Linked DNA regions of Gemmobacter sp. 24YEA27. The protein of the gene in region 2 binds, or shares a complex with, the protein of the main gene of each other region. Links are inferred from orthologs where the notes say so. Each region holds a gene or a part of one and is shown on either strand. Other genes may lie near its edges.

What was found.
Region 1: the proteins of meaB (region 2) and scpA are in contact, whole or in part, in a crystal structure (PDB 8DPB), measured with the Methylorubrum extorquens proteins. The link is inferred for Gemmobacter sp. 24YEA27 from one-to-one orthologs. Residues at the interface, in SOR26638.1 of Methylorubrum extorquens: Arg20, Ala21, Ala24, Arg25, Thr28, Ser32, Arg33, Arg34, His37, Thr98, Gly99, Gly100, Ser101, Ile102, Leu103, Lys106, Thr107, Ala110, Ala113, Ile114, Asp115, Arg116, Ala118, Phe119, Ile120, Arg121, Pro122, Pro124; in SOR27001.1 of Methylorubrum extorquens: Glu577, Glu578, Asn579, Asp580, Gly581, Arg582, Arg583, Arg585, His596, Ala604, Ser605, Ala608, Asp609, Gly611, Phe612, Asp613, Val614, Asp615, Ile616, Gly617, Pro618, Leu619, Glu625, Arg628, Gln629, Val631, Glu632, Asn633, Asp634, Glu661.

What each region holds. Positions count from the first base shown.
Region 1 is NZ_JASJPW010000001.1:1,958,936-1,967,052, forward strand. What follows is about bases 2,641-5,608. They hold scpA (methylmalonyl-CoA mutase), read left to right. Parts: upstream 2,641-3,037; coding sequence 3,038-5,179; downstream 5,180-5,608. Other genes in these bases: QNO18_RS09760 (DUF4174 domain-containing protein), read right to left, coding at 2,641-2,945; QNO18_RS09770 (hypothetical protein), read left to right, coding at 5,383-5,608. Also shown: QNO18_RS09750 (acetyl/propionyl/methylcrotonyl-CoA carboxylase subunit alpha), read left to right, coding at 1-1,522; QNO18_RS09755 (restriction endonuclease), read left to right, coding at 1,793-2,440; more of QNO18_RS09760, read right to left, coding at 2,448-2,640; more of QNO18_RS09770, read left to right, coding at 5,609-5,610; QNO18_RS09775 (hypothetical protein), read left to right, coding at 6,049-6,183; QNO18_RS09780 (glucoamylase family protein), read left to right, coding at 6,336-8,117. UniProt on the Escherichia coli protein: Catalyzes the interconversion of succinyl-CoA and methylmalonyl-CoA. Could be part of a pathway that converts succinate to propionate.
Region 2 is NZ_JASJPW010000001.1:1,405,866-1,413,843, reverse strand. Bases 3,254-6,082 are described here. They hold meaB (methylmalonyl Co-A mutase-associated GTPase MeaB), read right to left. Parts: upstream 5,244-6,082; coding sequence 4,263-5,243; downstream 3,254-4,262. Other genes in these bases: QNO18_RS07010 (GlxA family transcriptional regulator), read left to right, coding at 6,080-6,082; QNO18_RS07015 (XRE family transcriptional regulator), read right to left, coding at 5,283-5,945; rpmB (50S ribosomal protein L28), read right to left, coding at 3,789-4,076; QNO18_RS07030 (pyridoxamine 5'-phosphate oxidase family protein), read right to left, coding at 3,254-3,614. In the rest of the region: QNO18_RS07040 (pseudoazurin), read left to right, coding at 298-744; acs (acetate--CoA ligase), read right to left, coding at 830-2,785; more of QNO18_RS07030, read right to left, coding at 2,955-3,253; more of QNO18_RS07010, read left to right, coding at 6,083-7,087; QNO18_RS07005 (sarcosine oxidase, gamma subunit), read right to left, coding at 7,263-7,850; QNO18_RS07000 (sarcosine oxidase subunit alpha family protein), read right to left, coding at 7,843-7,978. UniProt on the Escherichia coli protein: Binds and hydrolyzes GTP. Likely functions as a G-protein chaperone that assists AdoCbl cofactor delivery to the methylmalonyl-CoA mutase (MCM) ScpA and reactivation of the enzyme during catalysis.

The DNA.
Region 1 (8,117 bases), 550 kb from region 2 along the record:
GGGTGGTGGCGGCAAGGGGATGCGGATCGCCTGGTCGGCCGATGAGGCGCGCGAAGGGTTCGAATCGTCAAAGAACGAGGCGGCGAACAGCTTCGGCGATGACCGCATTTTCATTGAAAAATTCGTGACGCAGCCGCGCCATATCGAGATCCAGGTGCTGGCTGATCAGCACGGCAATACCGTCTATCTGCATGAGCGTGAATGTTCGATCCAGCGTCGGAACCAGAAAGTCATCGAGGAGGCGCCGTCGCCCTTCCTTGACGAAGCGACCCGCAAGGCGATGGGCGAACAGGCCTGTGCGCTTGCGAAAGCGGTGGGGTATACCTCGGCGGGGACGGTGGAATTCATCGTCGACGGCGCGCGGAATTTCTACTTCCTCGAGATGAATACCCGGCTGCAGGTGGAACATCCCGTCACCGAACTGATCACCGGCATCGATCTTGTCGAGCAGATGATCCGTGTAGCAGCGGGCGAGAAACTGCCCTTCGCGCAGTCCGATCTGAAGATCAACGGCTGGGCGATGGAGAGCCGGCTTTACGCCGAAGACCCCTATCGCAACTTCCTGCCCTCGATCGGCCGTCTGACCCGCTACCGCCCGCCTGTCGAAGGTCAGACCTCGCGTGGTGGCATCGTTCGGAATGATACCGGCGTCTATGAGGGCGGCGAGATCTCGATGTATTACGACCCGATGATCGCGAAGCTCTGCACCTGGGCGCCGACCCGTGAGGCCGCGATTGGCGAGATGCGCCTGGCGCTGGATACATTCGAGGTCGAGGGGATCGGCCATAACCTGCCTTTCGTCGCGGCGGTGATGGATCACCCGAAATTCGTCGCCGGTGACATCACCACGGCGTTTATCGCCGAAGAATATCCCGAAGGCTTCCAGGGCGCGACGCTGCCCGAGGGCGAGCTGAAGCGGATGGCGGCGGCGGCGGCGGCGATGAACCGCGTGGCCGAGATCCGGCGGACGAAGATTTCCGGCACGATGGACAATCATCAGCGCCGGGTGGGGGATGACTGGGTCGTGAGCCTTGGCGGGTATGATTTCGCGGTGACGATTGCGGCGGATCGCGAGGGGTCGACCGTGGGCTTCGCGGATGGCAGCAGCCTGCGCGTGAGTTCAGACTGGGTGCCTGGCCAGCCGCTGGCGCGGATCGCGGTCGATGGTTCGGATCTGGTGATGAAGGTCGAAAAGATCCCGATGGGCTTTCGCCTGCGCAGCCGTGGCGCCGATCTGAAAACCCATGTGCGCAGCCCCCGCGCGGCGGAGCTGGCGAAGCTGATGCCCGAGAAACTGCCGCCCGACACCTCTCGCTTCCTTCTGTGCCCGATGCCGGGGCTGGTGGTGAAGATCCAGGTCGAGGAAGGCCAGGAGGTCCAGGAAGGCCAGGCGCTCGCCACCGTCGAGGCGATGAAGATGGAGAACATCCTCAAAGCCGAGAAACGCGGCGTGGTGAAGCTGATCAAGGCGAAACCCGGCGAGAGCCTCCGTGTGGATGATGTGATCATGGAGTTCGAATAGATCCATGGCGATCCCGGAATTTCAGACATTCATGCGGCCGGTTCTCCAGGAGGTCGCGGATCGTGGACCTGTCCTGACACGCGACCTGACGGTGATTGTCGCCGACCGGCTTGGACTCTCTGAGGATGAGCGCGCTGAGATGGTTTCTTCAGGCAATAAGACGCGGCTTTTTGACCGCGTTGCCTGGGCTGCAACCTATCTTTGCCAGGCGGGGTTGCTGGAGCGCCCCGTCGGGCGGTGCTGCAAATCACCGCAGCCGGTCGCGAGGCCTTGCAGTCGGGCCCGGAGCGCATCACCCGGGCATGGCTACAAGAGGTCTCACCACAATTCCGGGTCTTTTCGCTGGGGGCGGCGGGCGATGAGAGTGATGCAAATGCGGTCGCGGAGACGGCAGCAGCGGCATTGACGCCTGATGAGGCGATCCGGAATGCACATCGTCAGCTGGATGAGGCCTTGGGTCAGGAGCTTGTGGAGCGGCTGGTCACCGCCAGTCCCGCATTCTTTGAACACACGATCCGTGAGCTGCTGGTAAAAATGGGCTATGGCGAGGGGCGCCATGCTGCCGATGTTCTTGGTGGTGCCGGAGATGACGGCGTTGATGGTGTCGTCAACCTTGATACGCTTGGCGTCGATCAGGTCTATTTTCAGGCCAAACGCTACCGCCAGGATATAGCTGTCGGCTCGGGCGCCCTGCGTGATTTCTTTGGTGCGCTTGCGCTGAAGGATGTGACCAAGGGCATCTTTGTGACCACAGCGCGCTTCTCCGACTCCGCACGTCTGACGGCCGAAAAGCTCAACAAGCGTATCGTTTTGATTGATGGGGCAGAACTCGCACGGCTTCTCATAAGGTTTTCGGTAGGATGCCGCATTCGGGAAACCTACAAGGTTTCCGAAATCGAAGAAGATTTCTTCGAATGAGCGGAATTTACCGCCCCGCCGGGTTTTTCTCCAGCGCCTCGGTGCGGGCGATGGGCATTTTGTCGATGGTGTTGATGATCTCGCGTGGCGCGCGGGGCGAGGGGCGGCGGACCGGCGAGCGCCAGTCCTTGTCCATCATCACCAGCGAAAAGCCACGCGGGCGCAGCTTGAGGCGGATCTCTGACGGGGTCGCGGGATCGGTGTCGGTGATCAGCACCACATCGCGCGCCACCAGCTGCGGGTAAAGGTCGGGCAGGATCTCCATCTGCCGGATGAAATTCGGGTCATGCGGATTGTCGGCAAAGACGATCACGGGGCGCCGCAGGAATAATTCGTCTGCTTCGGAAATCCCTGAGGCAGGCACCGGGCCGAACGGGGCGCCCAGATCGGGTATCTCCGCCACCGGCTCTTCGGACGGGGCCTCCTGCGCCTGCAGGAGGGAGGGAACAAGGCCCGCAATCGCGGCCATGAGAACGAGGGAACGGCGGTCGAGCTTATGATCCATGCTCCGGATATAGAGTGGATCGGGCGAAACCCCAAGCGGCGAGATGCGCCTGATCGACAGATCGGGTCAGTCTGGCGAACGGAGTGACGAGAATGAGCGATCAGAACACCCCTGACCTGGCCTCCTGGGAGGCCTTGGCCTCGAAGGAGCTGAAGGGCAAACCTGCCTCCAGCCTGAACTGGCAGACGCTGGAGGGGATCGAGGTCAAGCCACTCTATACGGCGGCCGATCTGGAGGGGCTGCCGCAACTGGGCGAGCTTCCGGGCGTGGCGCCCTTCACCCGTGGTCCGCGCGCGACGATGTATGCGGGCAGGCCCTGGACGATCCGGCAATATGCCGGGTTTTCGACCGCCGAAGAGAGCAATGCTTTCTACCGCAAGAACCTTGCGGCGGGGCAGCAGGGGGTTTCGGTCGCCTTCGATCTGGCCACGCACCGGGGCTATGACAGCGATCATCCGCGTGTGGTGGGGGATGTGGGCAAGGCCGGTGTGGCAATCGATTCTGTCGAGGATATGAAGATCCTGTTCGACGGCATTCCCCTGGACAAAGTCTCGGTTTCCATGACGATGAATGGTGCGGTGATCCCGATCCTCGCCTCGTTCATCGTGGCGGGGGAAGAGCAGGGCCATGCGCGCAGCCTGCTGTCGGGCACCATTCAGAACGACATTCTGAAAGAGTTCATGGTCCGCAACACCTATATCTATCCGCCCGAGCCAAGCATGCGGATCATCGCGGATATCATCGAATATACCTCGAAGGAGATGCCGAAATTCAATTCGATCTCGATCTCAGGCTATCACATGCAGGAGGCGGGGGCGAACCTCGTCCAGGAGCTGGCCTATACGCTGGCCGACGGGCGCGAATATGTCCGGGCGGCGCTGGCGGCGGGGATGCCGGTTGATGAATTCGCCGGAAGGCTGTCCTTCTTTTTCGCCATCGGCATGAATTTCTTCATGGAGATCGCGAAACTCAGGGCGGCGCGGATGCTCTGGACCCGCATCATGCAGGAGTTTGAACCGAAGAAGCTGTCTTCGCTGATGCTGCGCACTCATTGCCAGACATCCGGCGTCAGCCTGCAGGAGGCCGATCCCTATAACAACGTGGTCCGCACCGCCTATGAGGCGATGTCTGCGGCTTTGGGCGGCACGCAGTCACTCCACACCAATGCGCTCGACGAGGCGATTGCGCTGCCGACCGAGTTCTCGGCCCGGATCGCAAGGAACACCCAGCTGATCTTGCAGGAAGAGACTGGCATCACCCATGTCGTCGATCCGCTGGCCGGGTCTTACTATGTCGAAAGCCTGACCGCACAGCTGGCGGAAGAAGCCTGGAAGCTGATCGAAGAGGTCGAGGCGATGGGAGGCATGACCAAGGCGGTGGCCTCGGGCATGCCGAAGCTGAGGATCGAGGAAACCGCGGCCCGGCGTCAGGCCATGATCGACCGCGGCGAAGAGGTTGTGGTCGGCGTCAACAAATACCGCAAGGCGAAAGAAGACCCGATCGACATCCTCGAGATCGACAATATGGCGGTGCGCGACGCCCAGATCGCGCGGCTTGATCAGATCCGCGCGACCCGTGACCAGGTGGCCTGTGATGCGGCGCTGCTGGAACTGGGGCGACGCACCGTCGAGGGCGGCAATCTGCTGGAAGCCGCCGTCGAATGCGCGCGGATGCGGGCGTCGCTTGGCGAGATCAGCCTCGCGATGGAAGGCACATTCGGGCGTCACAGGGCGGAGGTGAAGACTTTGGCAGGGGTATACGGGGCCGCCTATGAGGGCGATGCGGGTTTCGAGGCGATCCAGAAAGACGTCGAGGCTTTCGCGGAAGAAGAGGGCCGCCGGCCCCGGATGCTGGTCGTGAAAATGGGCCAGGACGGGCATGATCGCGGCGCGAAAGTGATCGCGACCGCCTTTGCCGATATCGGATTTGACGTGGATGTGGGGCCTTTGTTCCAGACCCCGGAAGAGGCGGCGCAGGATGCCATCGACAATGACGTCCACATTATCGGCATCTCATCCCAGGCGGCGGGGCATAAGACACTCGCGCCGCTGCTGATTGCGGCGCTGAATAAGGCCGGTGCGGGTGATATCATGGTGATATGTGGTGGCGTGATCCCGCAACAGGATTACGACTACCTGAAAAAGGCCGGGGTGAAGGCGATTTTCGGGCCGGGCACCAATATCCCCGATGCAGCGAAAGAGATCCTCGACCTGATCCGGGCGACACGCGCCTGATACCGGCATTTTTTCTGATACCGGCATTTTTACAGGGAAAAGGGGGCGATACCGCCCCCCTTTTTTCATTTGATGAGGTTCGGTTCGCGGTTTGCTGCGCTGATCGCCCTTTCACTGATCCTGCGTTGGCTCTGTCATTGCTCGGCCAAGACCATAAAAAAGGGAATTCGCGGGTCATCGCGCCAGAGGATTGCACCATCCTGATGCCGCAGCTCCTGGCAGAGTTTTCCTTTACCCACCCGGAGGTGATGGCGTTGATTTCCGGGGCGAAGGGGCCGGGCGAGGGCAATGGCGCGGGCTGCTTTATCGGTTTCGGTCGGGACATGGTCGAGGCACTGATGAAAAGCCGGGGCTGGGATGAGGTGAGGGCCAATCGCGAGCGTTTTCGCGTGGTTGGGTCAGGTGCCGCCTCGGACGTGGTTGGCTTTTAAGGCGAGGATCCGTTGTCGACGATCTGTTCGTCAGCCACAGGACCCCGGCTACGGCAACAGATCCCGCTGCACACTTCTTCGGGTATGGGGGCGCATCTTTCTGTACTGCCGTCGTGCCCCCTTCTGGCAGGGGCGGGGTGGCGATGTGATGTGCCACCGGGCTGGCGGCATCGGCGGTATTTCGTAGGGATGTCCGGATTGCGCAATCCACGCCTTGTCTTCTGCGCTGTCCGGCCCCATCTTGTTCTTACGACCGTTGGTCATGCGTCGAGAAGTCTCCGCCTGACCTCGTTTGCCTTGATACCCTGAAATTGTCGGCACCTCAAAGATCTGGGGTGTTTCCGGTTCCCGGTTCTGATCCGACCCTGCGGCTTTTGCCTTTGCAGGGACTGAACCCCATATCCGTGCCCCAGGGCCGGATCATCAAAGGATAATCTCGTGGCCAGGGAAAACAAACGCGGCAACCGCGAAGCGAAAAAGCCCAAGCAGGTCAAAGTCGCGCCCGTCGCGGCACCGCTGTTCGAAAAGGGCGCCCTGTTTGCGGCGGCAGCGCCAAAGAAGAAAAAGACTTGATCCGCCTCCTCCTCTCGGCCGCGGCACGCTTACGAAACGGGGGCGGAACAAGGGAGAGGAGAGGTGAGACTGGCCCCGGCGCCGCAGGCGGGTTTCCCGGTTCTGCCGGCGAGTACCCCGGTTCTGCCGGCCTTTGGTCGGACACCGCACCTGTGCGGGCAGAGCTTTTCAGCGTAGAGCGGCTGGAGCAGCACGCGGTCACGCTGGCCGCGGCACAATCGGTTGCCTCACATCGCAACAGGATGCCGCCGCTGCGCCGCAGGCTTGATGCCAATGCCAGGGTCCTGCTCGCCGCCTGGCGGGCCAGCGCCAGAGAAGTGGCTGCCGGGCATGATGTGGTTCCGGCGGCCGACTGGCTTTTGGACAATTATCATCTGGTCGAAGCGCAGATCCGCGAGATCCGCACCGATCTGCCCGATGGATATTACCGTCTTCTGCCGAAGCTGGCGGAGGGTCCGTTTGCGGGGTATCCGCGCGTCTTCGGTATCGCCTGGGCCTTTGTCGCCCATACCGACAGTCATTTCGACCCGAAAATCCTGCGCCGCTTTCTGGTGGCCTATCAGACGGTCCAGCCGCTGACGATCGGCGAGCTCTGGGCCGTGGCCATCACCCTTCGCATCGTGCTGGTCGAGAATCTGCGGCGGCTTGCAGATCAGATGACGCTGGGCCGGGCCGAGCGGGCCGAGGCCGACAGCCTTGCCGATCAGATCTGTGCCCCGGGTCAGGCCCATGCGGCGCTGCTGCCCGAGGTCGAACGGCGCGCGCGTGGCCCCCTGTCAGAGGTATTCGCGGCCCAGCTGGCCAAACGCCTGCGCGACCGCGATCCGCGCACCAATCCGGCACTTGGCTGGCTCGAGGAACGGCTGGAGGCTCAGGGGACAAGCATCGATACGGTCGTGCGTCACGCCCAGGAACGGCAGGGGGCGTCAAACGTCACGCTGCGCAATGTGGTGACCGCGATGCGCAGCATCTCGGCCACTGACTGGGCCGATCTCTTTGAAAGCGTCAGTCTGGTCGAGGCACGGCTTCGGGAACAGCCGGGCTATGGCGCGATGGATTTTTCCAGCCGCAACCTGTACCGCAGCGCCATCGAAGACCTGTCGCGCGGCAGCGCGCTCAGCGAGACTGCCGTCGTGGAACAGGCGCGGGCCCGCACAGAAGCGCACCAGGCGGGAGAGGCGCAGGCCGATCCGGGCTGGTCGCTGATCGCCGCCGGACGGCAGGCTTTCGAGCGGCAGATCGGGTTTCGCCCCTCTGCCCGGCAGCGCTTTCGCCGTTGGGGGATCGCTGCGGGCTTGCGGGGCTATCTTGGCACGATCTGCGGTCTGACGCTGGCCCTGCTGGCGCTCTGCGCGGTTTGGGTGGCGGACAGCGGCTCCGGTCTCATCTGGCTCCTCGCGATGGTGCTGCCGGTCAGCGGCGTTGCGGTGATGCTGGTGGACCGGGTGGCGGGCGCCGGCCTCGGGGCGACGTTGCTCCCAGGTCTTGATCTGCGGGGCGGAGTGCCGGAACAGCTGCGCACCGTCGTTGTTGTGCCGGTTCTGGTCACCGGCAGCAAGGATCTGGAAGACCAGATCGGGACGCTGGAGGTGCATCACCTTTCCGGGGCAGGGGGAGATCTGACCTTCATCTTGCTGACGGATAATGTGGATGCCCCGCAGGAGGTTATGCCGGAAGATGCAGCGCTGCTGGCTCAGGCAGAGGCAGGTATCGCCGCCCTGAACCGCTGCTATCCGCCGGGGCCGGCCGGTCCGCGCTTCCTTCATCTGCACCGCCCCCGGCAGTTCAATCCCGCCGAAGGTGTCTGGATGGGGTGGGAGCGTAAGCGCGGCAAACTGCATGAGCTGAACCGCCTGTTGCGCGGTGCGACGGATACCCGCTTTCGCACAGCCGACGGCCAGGTGCCGGCCGTTCCCGCTGCGGTGCGCTATGTC
Region 2 (7,978 bases):
GGCTTCTTCGCCGCGTTTCCAGCGGTAAATATGGCCCTCAGAATAGCCAAGACGTTTCGCAGCATCGGGCACAGACCACCCCGCCTGGGCCAGAAGCCTGTCAAATTCGGTTTGCATCGCGGCTTTCATCTCTGGGAATTTTTCTGACATTATGGCGATACACGCCCCGCCGCAACCGGGACTGCGACGCCCCGCCGCAGCTCCGGTTTGACCTCGCTCAAGGTCGGGCGGGACAGCCTCGCCTAGCGCATGGGGAATGGCCGGTTGCCGGTCATTTCTGTGACACAGGAGTTTACCATGACATCCCGCATCCTCTTTGCCGCCCTGATCGCCTGCGGCCTCGCAGGCCCCGGCTTTGCCGCTGAAATCGAGGTGCATATGCTGAACAAAGGCGCCGCTGGCACAATGGTTTTCGAACCCGATTACGTGCGCGCCGAACCGGGCGATGTGATCAGGTTCATCCCGACCGACAAGAGCCACAATGTCGAGGCGATCAAAGATATGTTGCCGCCCGGCGCCGCAGTGTTCAAAGGCAAGATCAATGAAGCGCTTGACGTGACGGTGACCGAGCCGGGCGTTTACGGCGTCAAATGCACGCCACATCTTGCCATGGGCATGGTGATGGTGATCCAGGTTGGCGCCGCGCCTGAAGATCTGGCGGACGAGATCGAAAAGCTCAAGGCTGTGAAACTGCCGAAGAAAGCGCGTGAGCGAATGGATCTCGCGCTGGCTCAGGTTCAATAATCGAACATCGATATGGAAAACGCCGCCCGATTACGAGCAGCGTTTTCCCTTCTTCAACATCTGGCCCGGATCTGGCGTTACAGCCTCATCCCTTGTTCATCCTGTTCTCGATGAGGTCTTCGACGACGGTGGGGTCTGCGAGGGTTGAGGTATCGCCCAGGGCGGCAAAATCGTTTTCGGCGATTTTGCGCAGGATGCGGCGCATGATCTTGCCGGAACGGGTCTTGGGCAGGCCCGGGGCGAACTGGATCAGGTCGGGCTTGGCGATCGGGCCGATCTCGGCGCGGACCCAGGCCTCCAGCTCGCGCTTAAGCTCGGGCGAGGGGGTGACGCCGTTCATCAGCGTGACATAGGCGTAGATGCCCTGGCCCTTGAGGTCATGCGGATAGCCGACAACTGCCGCTTCGGCGACCTTCTCATGCGCGACAAGGGCGGATTCCACCTCTGCCGTGCCCATCCGGTGGCCGGAGACGTTAATGACATCATCGACGCGGCCGGTAATCCAGTAATAGCCATCCGCATCGCGACGGCAGCCGTCGCCCGTAAAATAATACCCTTTATACTGGCTGAAATAAGCCTCTTCAAATCGCGCATGATCGCCCCAGAGCGTGCGCATCTGCCCGGGCCAGCTGTCGCTGATGCACAGCACGCCCTCGCATTCGGTCTCGCTCAGCTCTGCCCCGGTCTGCGGGTCGAGAACCACCGGCTTCACCCCGAAGAACGGCACCGTCGCCGAGCCCGGCTTCGTCGCGGTGGCGCCCGGCAAAGGCGTCAGCATATGGCCGCCGGTCTCGGTCTGCCAGAAGGTGTCGACGATCGGCAGTTTCCCTTTTCCAACATATTTGTCGTACCAGGCCCATGCTTCGGGGTTGATAGGTTCACCAACCGAACCAAGCAGCTTCAAGGACGACAGATCATGCTTCTCGACAAATTCCGGCCCCATCCCCATCAGCGACCGGATCGCGGTCGGCGCGGTGTAGAACTGGTTGACCTTGTGTTTGGCGCAGACCTCCCAGAAACGGCCGGCATCGGGCCAGGTCGGCACGCCCTCGAACATCAGCGTGGTGCCGCCATTCGCCAGCGGCCCATAGACGATATAGCTGTGGCCGGTGACCCAGCCGACATCGGCCGTGCACCAGTAAACATCGCCGTCATGATAATCGAAGGTATATTGATGCGTCATCGCGGCATAGGTCAGGTAGCCGCCCGATGTATGCACCACCCCTTTCGGCTTACCGGTCGAGCCGGACGTATAGAGGATGAACAAAGGATCCTCGGCCCCGACCTCGACATAGGGGCAATAGGGCTTCGCCTCAGCCATTTCCGCCAGCAGATCGAAATCGCGGCCCGAGACCCAGGAGGTCTGCTCGCCCGTGCGTTTCACCACCAGGCATTTCACCCGGTCCGAACAATGCAAAAGCGCCTTATCGGTATTGTCCTTGAGCCCGGTCTTCTTGCCGGCGCGCGGTGCCCAGTCGGCGGTGATGACGATTCTCGCCTCGGAATCATTGATCCGGTTCGCCAGCGCATCCGGAGAAAATCCCCCGAAAACAACGGAATGCACCGCGCCCAGCCGGGCGCAGGCCAGCATCGCATAGGCGGCCTCGGGGATCATCGGCAGATAAAGCACGACGCGGTCGCCCTTTTTCACACCATGCGATTTCAACACATTGGCCATGCGCGAAACCTGCTCCAGCAGCGCGCGATAGGTGATGTGTTTCGCCGGTTCTTTCGGATCATCCGGCTCCCAGATGATCGCGGTCTGCTCCGCCCGGTCGATCAGATGGCGGTCGATGCAATTCGCCGCCACATTCAGCGAGCCGTCGCCAAACCAGCGGATCGAGATATTCCCCGGCGCGAAACTGGTCTCTTTGACCGTGCTATAGGGCTGGATCCAGTCCAGACGAAGCCCCTCACGCCCCCAGAACGCGTCAGGAGACCCTATCGATTCGCCATAAAGACGCGCGTAACCCGCCGCATCAACATGCGCACCAGATGAAAATTCCAATGATGGCGCGCGGCTCGTAACCGGACCTGACATGACACATTCCTCCCTTGCTTCGGGCGGTCTGTGCCCCTGGCCGGGATTTCCCCCAAGGCCCGGTTTCCGCCCCGATCTGCTGGCCGGGGCCGGATCCAGGACCGCCCCCCTGAACGCGATAGGGGGCCTCGGGAGCGGAAAGGTCAAGAAGGGGCGACAGCCTTCCTGTTCAACCGAAGGTGAAATCGCGCAGATAAGAGGGCGGATCAGCGGCAAGCCCGGGTGCCAGGTCAGGGGCCGGGCGCGGCACCCCCATCACCATCTGCATTGGCAGAACGCCGGCCCAGACAGGCCAGCCGGCATCTTCCGGAGGGTCGGTCGGACCGCCGGCGCTGATCTTGGCCGAGGCCTCCGAGATCGGCAGTGACAAGACCGCCGTCGCCTTCAGCTCCTGCACCGTCATCGGGCGCAAAGTATCCCAGCGACCGGGGAAAAGTCGCTCCATCATCGCCTTCAGCGCGGCCTCTTTCTCGCCCGGGTCGCGCAGCAGGACCGCCTCGCCAAAGACCATCACCGAGCGATATTGCGTTGAATGTTCCAGCCCTGACCGCGCCAATACCATTCCATCGACCGCCGTCACCGTGACACAGACCTTCGCGCCAGACGCCGCCTTGATCATCCGGCTGGCCGAAGATCCATGCCAGTAAATCCGGTCGCCGATCCGCCATTGCAGCGTCGCGGTCACCACCGGCTGGCCGTCAATCAGATGGCCGATATGGGCCAGCGGAATGCGGTCCAGCACATCACGGATCACCTCGGGGTCATAGCTGGCCATCCCATGCTGACGGCGGGCACGGGTCAGGGTCGAAGGCGGCTTATGGTCGGACATGCTGGCTCCAGGCGGTGGCTCTATGCGCAGTCTTCTCTGACGCCGCCCCGTCGTCCACCCCGTTTCAGCCAGCGCATTGCCCGGATCCGACAACAGAAAAACCCCGCCCGGGCGTTACCCGGACGGGGTTTAGATCTTACCTGGGCCCCACGACTGCGTGAAGCCCGGCACGCCTCAGGCGGCGGCTTGTGCTTTCTCGATATCGCGCTTGATTTTCAGCGCATCGGACGAAAGCTCTGCATCCTTGGCGCGTGCGAGGAACGCGTCCAGACCGCCGCGGTGATCCACGGTCCGCAGAGCGGCTGCCGAGATGCGCAGGGTATAGGTTTTGCCGAGCACGTCGGATGCGAGCGAAACCTCATTCAGGTTCGGCAGGAAACGACGACGGTTCTTGTTATTCGCATGGCTGACCGTGTTGCCGGTCATCGGGCCTTTGCCCGTCAGTTCGCAAACGCGCGACATTGCGGTATCCTTCAGGTCTGGTCAGCTTTCGCTGTATTGGGTCAGCTTGCGCTGTTTTCAAAGGACAAACCCAAGGGAATCCCCCCGCTGTCCGAATTCGATCCTGGGGCAAATACGGGGAATCCGCTCCGGCGTCAAGCGATTCACCGCGGGAAGCCGCCGGGAAACGCAGCTGTCAGGCAGCTTTCATACCGGGCGCCCAAGCGCTGCCATCATCTGCCGCGCGGCGGCCTCCGGCGTGGCTTCTCCGGCCGCGACCTGAGCGCCGAGCCGTGCGAGGATACCCTTTGCCGGTTCGCGCTCCAGCACCGCCAAAAGCCCGTGGCGCACCTCTTCTCCGAACCAATGCGCCGCCTGTTCCGACCGCCTGCGCGCCCAATGGCCCTGGTCCTTGCGCCAGGTGGCAAGCCGGGTCATCTCGTCCCAGGCCTTGTCGAGCCCTGCGCCGCTATAGGCGGAAACCGGCATCGCTTTGGGGAAGCCTTCGGGGTCCTGCGCGCGCTTGCGCAACAGCCGCAGCGCGCCCGCATAATCGGCCACGGTACGGGTCGCGGTCGCCAGCAGGTCGCCATCCGCCTTATTGACCAGAATCATATCGGCCATTTCCATGATGCCGCGCTTGACCCCTTGCAGCTCATCGCCGCCCGCCGGCGCCATGAGAAGCAAAAAAACATCACAGATCTCGGCCACCATGGTCTCGGACTGGCCGACCCCCACCGTCTCGATCAGCACGAGGTCAAACCCCGCCGCCTCACACAGCGCCACCGCCTCACGGGTGCGCCGCGCCACACCGCCCATATGGGCCTGGCTGGGCGAGGGGCGGATATAGGCGTTGGGATGGCGCGAGAGCTGCTCCATCCGGGTCTTGTCGCCCAAAATCGAGCCCCCCGACCGCGCCGAAGACGGATCCACCGCGAGAACCGCGATCTTTTTGCCGGTCTCGGCCAGCTTCATGCCGAAAGCTTCGATAAAGGTCGACTTCCCCACCCCCGGCGTGCCCGAAAGCCCCAACCTCAGCGCCTGACGCCCCGAGGCGCGCAGCGCGGAAATCAGCTCTACCGCCTGTTCACGGTGATCAGGGCGCGCGCTTTCGATCAGCGTGATCCCCCGCGCCAGCGCCCGCCGGTCACAGGCCAGGATCGCCCCGGCCATTGCGCCAATATCCATAGACTTCACCTCTGCGCTCCGCTCCCGCATCTGCCAGCCTTAGTTCGCCTGCGGATAGGAGATCACCGAAAGATAGCGTGCCGGCAGCGTGTTCAGCTTTTCCGGCCCATGTGGTGCATCGGCGTCAAAGAACAGGCTGTCGCCGGGCTGCATCAGAAAGGTCTGCTCGCCATGGCGGTACACAACCTCGCCTTCCAGCATATAGAGAAGCTCGATCCCGTCATGCTGGAAGGTCGGGAAGATATCGGATTGCTCGTTGAGCGTAATCAGATAGGGTTCGACGATCACACCGCTGGCATTCTCGCCGATATGGCCGAGAAGGCTGTATTGATGGCCCGCCCGCGTGCCGGCGCGCTCAGTAATCACCGCCTCGCCCGATTTCACATGCATGACCTGGCGATTTTCCTCATAGCGGCGGAAGAACGAGGTCAGCGGCACGGAAAGCGCATGGGCCAGCACCTGCAGCGTCGTGAGCGAGGGCGAGGTGATGCCATTTTCGATCTTCGAGACCATGCCGATCGAGAGCCCCGTCTGCTTTGAGAGATCAGCGACCGTCATCCCCTTCTGGCGGCGAAAGCTGCGCACGGCGCGCCCGATGGCCACCTCGAGCACTTTCTCGCGTGGTTCAGAGACCCGGTGCGGATCCTGGGAGAGGGAACGAAGTGGCTTGGCGGGCTCTGCTTTCTTCGGTCTGCTGCTCATCAAATCCCTCTGTTTCCCACAGTTTGCCGTCAGGCCTTGCCGGCCCGGACCTGCCGGTCCACTGACGGAGCTTGTATCATGGCCGTAAAATATGACTATGCTAGCGATAAATGTTTCCTGAGAGAATAAGAAACATGAACCAGGATGAAAGCGGCCTGCATCTGGGCTTTCTGATCTTTCCGGGCTTTCCGATGGCCTGCCTGACCTCGGCCATCGAGCCCCTGCGCGCAGCCAATGAGATCATCGGCAAACGCGCGTTCCGCTGGAGTGTCGTGGGCGAAACCGCGAGCCGCGTGGTCTCGTCTGCCGAGGTCGGTTTCGATCCCGATCTGGCGCTGGCAGATCTTACGGATTGCGACCAGCTTTATATCCTGTCGGGCCCGGCGGGGAAGTTCACCAATGCCCGCAGCTCAAATGCGGTGCTGCGCCGGCTCGCGCGCCATGGCACCGGGATCGGCGCCTTCTCGGGCGGCATCTTCCCTCTGGCCCGCTCCGGCCTGCTCGATGGACATAAAACCTCGGTCCACTGGTGTTATGAGGCCGCGTTCAAGACCGAGTTTCCCGGCGTGATCGCGTCGGAAAAGGTGATCACCATCGACCGCGGCCGCCTGACCGCCGCAGGCGCCACCGCTGTGTTTGATCTGATGCTGCGGCTGATCGAGGAACTGCTTGGCCCCGAGGCGATGACGGAAGTGGCCTGCTGGTTCCAGCACCCTTTCATGCGCGGCGAGGAGGTCGAACAAAAGACCCCGACGCTCCGCTCGGACCGCACCGAGGATATGCTGCCGCCGCCCGTGGCCCGCGCGATCCGGCTTTTCGCCGAACATATCGAAGACCCGATCCAGATCGCCGAGGTGGCCGAGGCGGTGGACCTCTCCTCACGCCAGCTCGACCGCTCGTTCAAACGGTCAACCGGCCAGAGCCCACTGAAATATTACCGGCTGCTCCGGCTGAAAAAAGCGCGTCAGATGGCGCTTTACTCGAACGACACGATCACGGAAATCGCGCTGGCGGTGGGTTATGCCAGCACCACCCCGCTCGTGCGCCATTACAGTCAGGCCTTCGGCGTCACTCCACAAGAGGATCGCAAACAGGCCAACCAGTTCCGTGTGAAAGAAAACGCGCCACTTCCCGCAATCTGACCCGTTGCGATGGGGGCCACCCGCTTCTGGCAGGCTGCAGAAGCCTCCGGCGGGGATGTTCAGGAGAACGACAACAATATCGGAGAAACCGCGCTGGTTTCTGTCTCTGGATATTCCGGATGGCGAGGGGACAGTGCCCCCTCGCCACAGTTTCAACCTTGTGCTGCGCCGCGCATCAGAGCGCCGATTTCGCCGCAGTCACCAGCGCATGATGCAGCGAGGCAGCCGAGGAGCGCCCGCCATAGACCGTGTAACTTTTCCCTGCGGCACGACAGACCAGGATACAGCCCAGATGTTCGATAACTGTACGGCTGGCACCGCCAGTGGGCAGTTTTCCCAGATCGAGGTTCGAAAGAAGTTCGAAAACGGAAAGAACGCCCTCGCCCTCCAGATCGAACCCGCCCCAGCCATCGGTCTGTTCGGTGATCGAAGCCGTATCTCCGAAGCCCTTTTTCAGGATCGGCGCAATGTCTTCATGTGTGGCGAAAGGTGCCTCGATGAACCATTGCTCCGGCCCGGTCCAGATCGCGGTAAATGCGCCGCCCGTGGCACTGCGCGCCGGAGCGGGCAGGTCGAAGCCGAAGAAAGCACTGGCTGCCGCATGGAACTCTGCCAGTTTCCCCTGCCGCGCCGAAAGCGAGGCCAGCGCGGTGTCGGTCCGCTCGGTAATGGTCAGGCCGGGGAAGCTGTCCTTGCGGGGCGCGTCGCCCCCCAGCTGGGTGATCGGTTTAAGCGGGCGCATTTTCAGCACGGGATCAGCCACGGAGACGTTCTCCTTCCGGGTCGACAAAATGGGCGGAAACGACTTTGACCAGCGTCTCCTCTCCCGCCAGCGGGTTCACGGCGCGCAGTGTATCGCCTTTGCGGGCCGCACCGTCTTTCAGATAGCCA